One region of the Rhizobium sp. PL01 genome, then DNA from elsewhere that is predicted to be linked to it. Evidence: predicted binding sites of a transcription regulator. Region 1 holds the regulator's gene; the other holds the start of a gene.
The links. Region 1 encodes PhoB, which activates phosphate uptake and scavenging genes when phosphate is short. Its sites were predicted from a motif close to TGTCATNNANCTGTCAT; they were not measured.
Positions count from the first base shown of each region.

Region 2: the regulator PhoB is predicted to act here: its motif matches at 3,130-3,146, upstream of R6X40_RS16585 (NAD-glutamate dehydrogenase).

Region 1 covers NZ_JAWQUM010000005.1:172,594-178,493, forward strand. Annotated here, with positions in the region: gene pstA (phosphate ABC transporter permease PstA) at 1-1,070, shown strand, start outside; gene pstB (phosphate ABC transporter ATP-binding protein PstB) at 1,083-1,898, shown strand; gene phoU (phosphate signaling complex protein PhoU) at 1,976-2,686, shown strand; gene phoB (phosphate regulon transcriptional regulator PhoB) at 2,794-3,477, shown strand; gene R6X40_RS14050 (VOC family protein) at 3,499-3,876, opposite strand; gene R6X40_RS14055 (GcrA family cell cycle regulator) at 3,890-4,423, opposite strand; gene R6X40_RS14060 (aspartate aminotransferase family protein) at 4,857-5,900, shown strand, end outside.
Region 2 covers NZ_JAWQUM010000006.1:253,859-259,758, forward strand. Annotated here, with positions in the region: gene R6X40_RS16565 (aspartate-semialdehyde dehydrogenase) at 1-14, shown strand, start outside; gene R6X40_RS16570 (lytic transglycosylase domain-containing protein) at 288-1,112, shown strand; gene R6X40_RS16575 (carbonic anhydrase) at 1,354-1,995, opposite strand; gene pdxY (pyridoxal kinase PdxY) at 2,213-3,088, opposite strand; gene R6X40_RS16585 (NAD-glutamate dehydrogenase) at 3,374-5,900, shown strand, end outside.

The DNA of each region.
Region 1 (5,900 bases):
AGCGTGGCGCCAATCCCGCCAAGCTGATGACGGCGAATTATCCGCTTCTGGTGCGTGATGCGCTGGTCAAGGAGCTCGGTATCGATCCGGCCAACAAGCCGCTCGTCAAACAGGCGACGGACATGGTTTCGGCCAGCGCCCGCACCCAGCTGCGCGATCTGGTCGTTGCCGATCAGGCTATCATCGGCACGACCGCCAACGTCACTCTTCTGGCGGAAGGCAATATCGACAGCGCCAACAAGGGCCAGATCGACCTGACCGTTGCTGAGACCAACCGCAAGGTGAAGGATCAGCAGCTCGAATGGATGAAAAAGCTGACTGAGACCGGCGCGATGGCCAAGCAGTTCAACACCGGCCTGTTCACCTATGGTGCTTCGAGCCGGCCTGAAGCTGCAGGTATCGGTGTTGCCGCCCTCGGTTCGCTCTACATGATGCTGATCGTCCTGGTGCTTGCCCTGCCGATCGGTGTCGCGGCATCGATCTATCTGGAAGAGTTCGCGCCGAAGAACAGGCTGACCGATCTCATCGAGGTCAATATCAACAACCTCGCGGCGGTTCCCTCTATCGTCTACGGTCTGCTTGGTCTGTCGATCTTCATCAACTTTGCCGGCATGCCCCGTTCGGCTGCTGTTGTTGGTGGCCTCGTGCTGACATTGATGACGCTTCCAACGATCATCATCGCCACCCGTGCAGCGCTGAAGGCGGTTCCGCCGTCGATCCGCTCGGCCGCTCTTGGCCTGGGTGCTTCGAAGATGCAGACAATCTTCCACCATGTCCTGCCGCTCGCTATGCCGGGCGTCCTGACCGGCACCATTATCGGTCTGGCGCATGCACTCGGTGAAACGGCGCCGCTGCTCCTGATCGGCATGGTGGCCTTCGTAGTCGATTACCCGGGCTCGCCGATGGACCCTTCCACTGCTCTGCCGGTCCAGATCTACATGTGGGCCAACGAAGCCGAACGTGCATTTGTCGAACGGACCTCGGGTGCGATCATGATCCTCTTGATCTTCCTCGTCGTCATGAACCTTGGCGCAATCCTGTTGCGGCGTCGCTTTGAGCGGCGCTGGTAGTGAGGTAGAAACATGAACATGATGTCAGAAGCAGCAGTTGAAAAGGCGCTGGACCAGAAAATGAACACTGTTCCCTTCAAGATGATCGGAAAGGACGTTTCGGTTTATTACGGCGAGAAGCGCGCGCTTTTCGATGTTAACCTCAACGTTCGTGAAAACACCGTAACCGCGCTGATCGGCCCGTCGGGTTGCGGCAAGTCGACGTTCCTGCGGACACTCAACCGTATGAACGACACGATCGACAGCTGCCGGGTGACCGGCAAGATCACGCTGGACGAAGGTGATATCTACGACCCGAGCATCGACGTCGTCGAACTCCGCGCCCGCGTCGGCATGGTGTTCCAGAAGCCGAACCCGTTCCCGAAGTCGATCTACGAGAACGTCACCTACGGTCCGAAGATCCACGGTCTCGCCCGCACCAAGGCAGAGCTGGACCAGATCGTCGAGTCGAGCCTGCAGAAGGCTGGTCTCTGGAACGAGGTCAAGGATCGCCTGCATGAATCCGGCACCGGTCTTTCCGGTGGTCAGCAGCAACGCCTGTGCATTGCACGCGCCGTTGCCGTCAGCCCGGAAGTCATCCTGATGGACGAACCGTGCTCGGCACTGGATCCAATCGCGACCGCCAAGGTCGAGGAACTGATCCACGAACTGCGCACAAACTACACGATCGTCATCGTTACGCACTCGATGCAGCAGGCTGCTCGTGTGTCGCAGCGCACCGCCATGTTCCACCTCGGCAATCTCGTCGAGGAAAACGACACCGACAAGATGTTCACCAATCCGGATGACCAGCGGACCCAGGACTACATCATGGGCCGCTTCGGCTGAGGACGCTTTCGCCACCCTCCCATGAGGGCAGGGTGGCAGTCTTCCAACCCGGATTGTGATCGCAAGGAAAAACAATCATGTCTACGCACATTGCTTCCGTCTACGACGAAGATCTGAAGTACCTGACCCGGCGCATCTCCGAGATGGGCGGCCTGGCCGAACAGATGGTGGCCGAATCCGTGCGCGCTCTGGTCAATTCCGACCTGGCGCTTGCCCAGAAGGTCATTTCCGACGACGCCATTCTCGACGAGGCCGAGCGCCAGATCGGCGAAAAGGCGATCGTCACCATCGCCAAGCGTCAGCCGATGGCGGCCGACCTGCGCGAAATCATGGGATCGATCCGCATTGCAGCCGATCTCGAGCGGGTTGGCGATCTCGGCAAGAACAACGCCAAGCGCGTCATCGCGGTCGCGACCGCCAGCCTGCCGCGTCAGCTGGCGCGCGGCCTGGAGCATCTGGCCGAGCTTGCGCTCGTTCAGCTCAAGGAAGTGCTTGACGTCTATGCGTCCCGTTCGCCGGAAAAGGCCAACAGCATCCGCGAGCGCGACAACGAGATCGATGCGATCTACACGTCGCTGTTCCGCGAGCTCCTGACCTACATGATGGAAGATCCGCGCAACATCACACCCTGCACGCATCTGCTGTTCTGCGCCAAGAACATCGAGCGCATCGGCGACCACGCCACCAACATCGCCGAAACCATCTACTACATGGCAACCGGTGCTCAGCCCGTCGGTGAACGTCCGAAGGATGACACGGCCAACACGGTCGGCGCGATCGGCAATTGATCGCGCGATAAAGTAAGTAAATTCTTACGCACTAATTGCGCGAGCGGCCGTTGGAGCCGCTCGGCAAGCCTTCGGCCAACCGGCCGGGAGCCAAGGAGCTGAACTGAATGTTGCCAAGAATTGCCGTTGTTGAAGATGAAGAGGCGCTCAGCGTCCTCCTCCGATACAATCTTGAGGCCGAAGGGTTCGAAGTCGATACGATCAATCGTGGCGACGAGGCGGAAATGCGCCTGCAGGAACGCCTTCCCGATCTCTTGATCCTCGATTGGATGCTGCCGGGCGTTTCCGGCATCGAACTGTGCCGTCGCCTGCGCCAGCGCCCGGAAACCGAACGTCTGCCGATCATCATGCTGACGGCACGCGGCGAGGAGAGTGAGCGCGTACGCGGACTCGCCACTGGCGCTGACGATTATGTCGTCAAGCCATTCTCGACGCCGGAATTGATGGCGCGGGTCAAGGCGATGTTGCGCCGGGCCAAACCCGAAGTGCTGTCAACGCTGCTGAAATGCGGCGATATCGAACTCGACCGCGAAACCCATCGCGTCCATCGCAAGACCCGCGAGGTCCGTCTTGGACCGACCGAGTTCCGCCTGCTGGAGTTCTTCATGGCCTCGCCGGGCCGTGTCTTTTCGCGCTCGCAGCTTTTGGACGGTGTGTGGGGGCACGATATCTATGTCGATGAGCGCACGGTTGATGTCCATGTCGGACGGTTGCGCAAGGCGCTGAACTTTTCCAACATGCTGGACGTGATCCGCACTGTGCGTGGCGCGGGCTATTCGTTGGAAAGCTGAGTTTCGTATGATGAAGGACCGTCAGGCGTTGCCGGGCGGTTCGCCAATCTCGATGGGATGCCCGTCGGGATCGTAAAAGCGGAAGACCCTCTGCCCCCAGGCTTGCGTCTCGATGGGGTGGATGAGGTTCACGTTGCCGCCGATGCGCTCGAAAAGCCCATCCAGATTATCATGTTCGAAATAGAGCAGGATATTGTGTCGGCCATACGGTTGGGTGACCGCTGACGGCTGTCCCCAGACCGTCGTTTCCAGGGATTTGCCGTCATGGATGGCAAATCCCGTTTCAAACATGACAAAATTGCCGAAGTCTTGTTTGATCGCCAATTCCAGCATCTCGCAATAGAAGATTTTCGAGATGCTGATATCCCGGACGAACGGGATGGGGTTGACGAAACGCACGGCCGAACTGGCCTCAGCGTGCCCGGCGACGCTCGCCGGACGGCTGGTAAGCCAGCTTTGCATGGAATGTGCAGTAAGGTGATGTATCCGGGGAATCGTTGCCGCAGAAGTGGAACTCTTCCTTCATCGGATCGCCGATCGGCCACTTACAGGTGCGGTCGGTGAGTTCGGTCAGGACGAGGCGGCGCGACATCGGAATAACAACGTTGTTGCCGGCCGGTGCCGTTTCCTGATCCTCGATGGCGCCGATTTCGACTTCTTCCTTCATGACAGTCGCGCCCGTGGTGCGTGTCACTGTACGGGTAGCGGTCATGCGCGACGCGGTGTAGCTCGGTGCGCGGGGTGCAGCGGACGGTGCCGGGCGTTTCGCACGGGCCGTTGCAGTGCTGCCGCCGGCCTTGGCGCGGCCTGGCAGGCAGAGCCGGTGGACCTTGCCGATAACGGCATTACGGCTGACGCCGCCGAGCTGTGCAGCGATCTGGCTCGCGCTCAAGCCTTCGGCCCACAATTTCTTGAGTTTTTCGACCCGCTCGTCAGTCCAATTCATGGTCTTGTCTCCATTCCCAGCGTTGGTGATGGTCGAATCCTCCACCGAGCCCTGGATAGTATCCGAGGCTGAAACGCGATAACACTTTTGGTGACTAGGTCCGCCGCATGCGTTCTAGTAATTGTTTCTTAACGTAGAGCCCGGGGGACTCCCTGACAAGAGTCCGGGGAATCCCACCGAATCAATTTCTGAGTTTTCCCCAACTTGCTTGCCATGCGTGGCATTTTTGCAAGGGTATCCGGCTAAAAAAATTGCGAGCGCTGTATGTACGCGAATTGCCGGAAATCATGGGCTTTTGTTGACATCGCACTGCGAAGTGAAGATAGTGCCCCTGCCGCCGCAAGGCGGCATTTTGAGTTTTTATGGGTTGGTCACAGCCCTGTTGACGACGCCGATTATACAATTGCCGTGATGGTTTGAGGAGACATGCGCCATGGCCGATGCCACGCCGCTTTATGACACATATGCCCGCGCCCCCCTGCGGTTCGAGCGCGGTGAAGGCGTCTGGCTGATCGCCGAGGACGGCACCCGCTATCTCGATTTTGCAGCCGGTGTTGCCGTTAACTCGCTCGGCCACGCGCATCCACATCTTGTGTCGGCATTGAAAGAGCAGGCGGAGAAGGTCTGGCATCTGTCGAACCTCTATGAAGTTCCCGGACAGGAGAGCCTCAGCCGCCGCCTGACGGAAGCGACGTTCGCCGACAAGGTGTTCTTCACCAACTCCGGCGCAGAGGCGCTGGAATGCGCGATCAAGACCGCACGCCGCTATCATTTCTCCAAAGGCAACCCGGAGAAATTCCACATCATCACCTTCGAAGGCGCTTTCCATGGCCGCACGCTGGCCACGATCGCCGCCGGTGGGCAGGCAAAATACCTGGAAGGTTTTGGCCCGAAGGCACCCGGTTTTTATCAGGTGCCGTTTGGTGACATGGGCGCCCTGAAGGCTGCCATCAGCGAAGAGACCGCAGCGATCCTGATCGAGCCGATCCAGGGTGAGGGTGGTATCCGCACCGTGCCAAAGGAATTCATGCAGGAACTGCGTGCCCTCTGCGACGAATACGGCCTGCTGCTCATCCTCGACGAGGTCCAGACCGGCGTCGGCCGGACAGGCAAGCTGTTTGCTCATGAGTGGGCAGGCGTCGCGCCTGATATCATGGCGGTCGCCAAGGGTATTGGCGGCGGTTTTCCGCTCGGTGCTTGCCTTGCGACCGAAGAAGCGGCTTCCGGCATGGTCGCCGGCACCCATGGCTCGACCTATGGCGGCAATCCGCTGGCGATGGCCGTCGGCAATGCTGTTCTCGATGTCATCCTTGCTGACGATTTCCTGCAGCACGTCCGTGATGTGTCGCTGGTGTTCCGGCAGGGGCTTGCGTCGCTTGCCGATCGTTTCCCCGATATTATCGAGGAAATCCGCGGCGAAGGCCTGATGCTCGGCATCAAGGCCAAAGTGCCGTCTGCCGATCTCCTGAAGGCCATC
Region 2 (5,900 bases), on a different contig from region 1:
AACAGGCTGCCTGATCAGAAAATATAAAGTTTTAACCAATTATATCCAATCGTGATGATACCAACCGTTGGGTTTCTATCATCGCGATTGGGTAGAAAGCCTCGCATAATCCGTCAAACGGGATGCGAGGCTTCTTTGTAAAAAGGCAACTGCGACGATTTTTCATAGTCGAAAGGAGGATTCACGTGAAACACGCCCTCCTGATACTGTGCCACCATCGTGACAGATGCCGCAAAGACTGGCATTTTGCGGAAACAAATTTGGATTCGGGCAATACGGGGTTTTTCATGCACAAGGCGAAGTGCGTACTGGCAGGTTTCACAGCAATCATTGCAGCTGCAATATTGCCCGCGCAGGCATCTGCCGCGCAATGCAGCAACACATCGGCAGGCTTTGATACCTGGGTTCAGGATTTCAAGAGCGAAGCCGCAGGCCGCGGTATCAGCCCGGCCGTTCTGAACAAGGCTTTCGCCAACGTCACCTACAACAAGGCAACGATCCGCGCCGACCGTGGCCAGAAGAGCTTCAAGCTGTCGCTCGACCAATTCATGCAGAAACGTGGCGGCCAGACGATCATTTCGCGCGGCAAGAAGATGAAGGCGCAGAACGCCGCCCTCTTCAATTCCATCGAAAACCGCTACGGTGTTCCGGCCGGCCCGATCATCGCGATATGGGGCATGGAAACCGGTTTCGGCGGCTTCCTCGGTAAGGAACACACGCTCTCCGCCGTCTCGACATTGTCGTTTGACTGCCGCCGTTCCGACTTTTTCACCAACCAGCTCTATGCAGCGCTCACCCTCGTGCAACGCGGCGACCTCAGCCCCGACGCACGCGGCGCAGCCCATGGCGAAATCGGCCAGACACAGTTTCTGCCGGCCAACGTGCTGAAATACGGCGTCGATGGCGACGGCAACGGTCATATCGACATGGTTCGCTCCAAGGCAGACGCGCTTGCCTCGACCGCCAACTTCCTGCGCGGTCACGGCTGGACTGCCGGCGCCGGCTATCAGCCCGGTCAGCCCAATTTCGGTGCGATCCAGGGATGGAATGCCGCTAGCGTCTATCAGCAGGCAATCGCCATCATCGGCGCCGAGATCGACGGCGGCCGATAAGCCAGCGCAGTTTTGGAATGACATGGGTCCGCAGCCCGGGAAACCGGACTGCGGATTTTTTATTTCAGGTTTGGCGCAGGTGCACAAACCAAACCATCACGTGCGGACGGCAGGTTCGTAGACAAGATGGTGCGGCGACAGGCTCTGCAGGAATTGCCCGGCGTTCAAGCGTAACTCCGCATGAAAACACCGGCCGCCTCAACGAGCACGCCGCACACGAAAAACATCGATCTTTCAGAAACTACACGCCCGGCCGGGCAAAATCGCCGGTCTTGCCGTCCATCACCCAGAGTTCGCCGGTCGATATATCGAACCAGGAGCCATGCAGCTGCAGCTTGCCGCGCTGCTCGAGAATCTTGACGCAGGGAAATGTGCGCAGGTTGGCGATCGAATTGCGGATCGACACCCGCTCCAGCGCCCGCTGGCGTTCGGCGGCGGTCATGACCTCGTTGTTCTGTATCTGCTCGGCGGCCGGCTTGAGAAGATGCATCCAGCGTCCGATGAAGTCGCCGGGAGACAACGGCTCGGCATTGACATCCAGCGCAGCCTTGATGCCGCCGCAGCGGCCGTGGCCCATGACCACGATGTCGCTGACTTTCAAAACCTGAACCGCAAACTCCAGCGCGGCCGATGTCGAGTGATAATGTCCATCCGGTTCGTAGGGCGGCATCATGTTGGCAACGTTGCGCACCACGAAAAGCTCGCCCGGACCGCTGTCGAAGATGGTTTCCGGGGCCGCACGGCTATCACAACAGGCAATAACCATGGTTTTGGGCTGTTGACCAATTTCGGCCAAGGCCTTGTAGCGTTGCTGCTGCTCGTTGAAGCGGCCATTCATGAAGTTGTTGTAGCCGTTCAGCAAATAGTCCGGGAAACGCTGCATGGTGTTCGATCACTCCAACTATTTAAGACAATTGAGATGTACATTCGCATGTCAGCTGTGCAGCACATATCATCTTTGTGCGCCGCACACAGGCGAATTTACGGCAGCCCGCGCCGCCGGTGACATCCGTGACATTCTCCGTATCGTTTTGCGTAGGGTGGAAAAGGTTTATTCGGTCAGGGCATGCGCTGGCAAGTGGTAGATCGGCCGAACATTATCAAGACCTGCGTTTCTGACCGGGATGCATCAACCGGCGCATCTGAACCATGGCCATCGGTGTCGCAAGACTGGCAGCATCCCGCTCAAGCGTCAGTTCATCCGCACCACGCTTACTGGTGCGAGCAATAATTTCGAAGACGCTGGCGGTCGCCAGCTGTAAGGCACGCTCTTCGCTCAAGCCTTCCAGAAGCCGGGCAACAAACAGAGCCGCCAGAAGGTCGCCGGTACCGTTCGGCGGATTGTCGATCAGGCGATGCTCGGCAAGCAGCGCGTGATTGCCGGATAAATAGAGATTGCCGGTGCTACCCTGCATCATCGGCATCGCCGACGTCACCAGCATGCGTGACGGCCCAAGCGACAGGGCGGCCTCCAGAATGGCGGTATTTGTTTCAAGTTCGGCGCCACAGAGCCACGACAGTTCGAACCGGTTCGGCGTCGCAAGCGAGGCCAGCGGAAGCAGCCGGTCACGCATCGCAATTGCCGTCGCCTCCGGCACGTAGAGCCCACCGACATCGCCCATCACCGGGTCGCAGGCATAAAACAGGTCCCGATTTTTGACCCGCAAAGCCTCGACCAGACGGGCAACGCCTTCCGCCTGATGGGCGGCACCGAGATATCCGGACAGCACGGCGCGAACTTCGCCTGTCCACGGCGCGCGGATGAGATCGTCGATCAATCTGTCGAAATCCTCGGCAGCGACCGTCACCCGCGTCGATTGCCCATGGCCGGGATGCCAGGGCAGGATAACCGTTGGCAGAGCCCATACCGGATAACCCAAAGTCTCGAGCGCAAAGACAGCGGCGCGATTGCCCACGGATCCGCGAATCACATGACTGGAAATGACGATGACGGCGCCGGGGGCAGGCTCGGACATTTCTGATTTTCCGCTGTTTCGACCTGCCCAGATCGCCCGACAGTCATGCCGCTGTCAACTGTGACTGCCAAAAGATCGGAAGGGTTCATTTTGGACTTGTTCATGAGAACAACGAAATATGCGATTATAACCGATTGAATTCGAAAATCAGTCAAACCTTGTCGAAAATTTCATAAAACCATTCCGATTTGGATCAATCTGACCGAAAAATAGCCACAAAAACAATCGCCATGGGCAATTCTTCTGTTAGGTTCGGCCAAAATGGTGATTGCGGGGAGTTACGTCATGGGCACCAAATACAATCCAAAAAAAGACCGTCATTTCGAAGCGGTGAGCGAAGCCGGCAAGTTGCTGGGGGTTAAAATGCTCGCTCCAGAGATCCTGTTTCGCCGTGCCAGCCATGACGATCTCGATGCCTATACGCCGGACATGCTGGCGCTGACCGCCGCTCATGCACTGACGGCCATCAGTTCCAAGGAAAGCGACAGGCCGGTCATCAGCGTTCAGACGATCGAAGGCATCGCCCCCAACGGCGACGACGTTTCGGTCCTGTCCGTGACCGATCGCAACATGCCATTCCTGTTTGATTCGATCATGGGCGAGGTGACGAGCACCCACCGCGACATCTTTCTTGCCGTGCATCCAATTCTTGTTATCGAAGCAGGCAAGCCGGCTAAGATCTTCGACCCCGAAGAAAAGAGTGAGCCTGCCAGCCGCGTCAGCCATATCCAGATTCACCTTTCCAAGCTGACCGCGGCGGAAGCGGAGGACCTGAAGGAACGCGTCGCCAACGTGCTGTCGCAGGTTCACCAGGCTGTCGGCGACTGGAGCCAGATGACGGTGCTGCTCGACCAGGCAATGAACGAGCTGGAAAATCATGCGCCGAGCCGTAAAAAGGGTGATCGCGACGAAGCCCTGGACTTCCTGCGTTGGCTGCGTGGAAACAATTTCACCTTCCTCGGCATGCGCGAATACACCTATTCCGGCAAGGGCGAGAATGCCGTCGTAGAGCGCGGCGAGGGCCGCGGGCTGGGTATTCTGTCCAATCCCGATGTCCGTGTGCTGCGCCAGGGCAAGGATGCCGTGCTAACGACGCCGGAGATCCTCGCTTTCCTGAATGGCCCAGATTTCCTCATCGTCACCAAGGCCAACGTCAAATCGCTCGTTCATCGCCGCGCCTATATGGACTATATCGGCGTCAAGCGTTTCGACGAGGCAGGTAATGTCACCGGCGAGTTGCGCATCGTCGGCCTTTTTACCTCCAGCGCCTATACGCGCCCGGCGGCGGAAATCCCGCTGCTGCGCTTCAAGGTGGAAAAGATCGTCGATCATTTCGGCTTCGATCCGCAGGGTCATTCCGGCAAGATGCTGACCAATACGCTGGAATCCTACCCGCGTGACGACCTGTTCCAGATCGACGTCGGCCTTTTGGCCAGCTTCTGCGAGCAGATCAACGAACTGGCTGACCGGCCGCGAATCCGGGTTCTTCCCCGTATCGACCATTTCGATCGTTTCGTGTCCGTTATCGTCTACGTGCCGCGTGAACAGTATGATTCCGACGTGCGCGAAAAGATCGGGCTCTACCTGAAAACCGTCTATGACGGCCGCGTTTCTGCCTATTACCCTGCCTTCCCGGAAGGCGGTCTTGCCCGCGTCCACTTCATCATCGGCCGCTCCGGCGGCAAGACCCCGCGCGTGCAGCAGGCCAAACTGGAAGAGGCCGTTCGCGATATCGTCACGCGCTGGATCGATCGGTTTAATCTGCTTGCCCGCCATGACGGCGTGTCGATCAACGTCAATGAAGCCTATCAAGCGGCTTTCACGCCAGCTGAGGCCCATGCCGATCTCGCCGATATCGCGGCCTGCTCGCCGGAGGACCCGATCCACATCGCGTTTTACCAGAAGCGAGGCAAGGGTACGGAATCACTCGAGCTGAAGATCTTCCATGCTGGCGAGCCGGTCTCGCTCTCGCACCGCGTTCCGCTGCTGGAAAACCTCGGCTTCCGGGTCATCAGCGAACAGACCCATGATATTACCGTTTCCTGTGCCAAGGGCGGCGAACGGCTCGTCGTTCTGCACGATATGGAACTGATCCATCGTGACGGGCATCTGCTCAATCTCGACAGGACCGGTCCAATGCTGGAGGAAGCCTATCTTTCCGCCTGGAACGGCGTCATCGAGGATGACAGCTTCAACCGGCTGATCCTGCTTGCAGGGCTGAGCGCCCGCGACGTGACGGTGTTGCGCGCCTATGCGCGCTACCTGCGCCAGACCGGCATCACCTATTCGCAAGGCTACCTTGCCGACACGCTGAACAAGTATCCCTCGATTGCTGCCGACATCTTCAAGCTGTTCGTCACCCGGATGGACCCCACGCTTGAGGATAAGCTGAAGACGAAGCTAACAACCAAGCTCCTTTCCGGCATCGAACAGGCATTGAACGATGTTCCAAGCCTCGACGAAGACCAGATTCTGCGCCGCTATATCAACGCCATACAGGCAACACTGCGTACAAACTATTTCCAGCGTGATGCCGATGGTAATCCGAAGCCTATGCTGGCCTTCAAGCTCGATCCAAAGGTTCTTGACGGCCTGCCTGAGCCACGGCCATTCCGCGAAATCTTCGTTTACGGAACGCAGGTAGAAGGCGTTCATCTTCGCTTCGGCAAGGTGGCACGCGGCGGCCTTCGCTGGTCCGACCGTTCGCAGGACTACCGCACCGAAGTGCTCGGTCTCGTCAAGGCGCAACAGGTCAAGAACGCGGTCATCGTGCCCGTCGGCGCCAAGGGCGGCTTCGTTCCGAAGCAGCTTC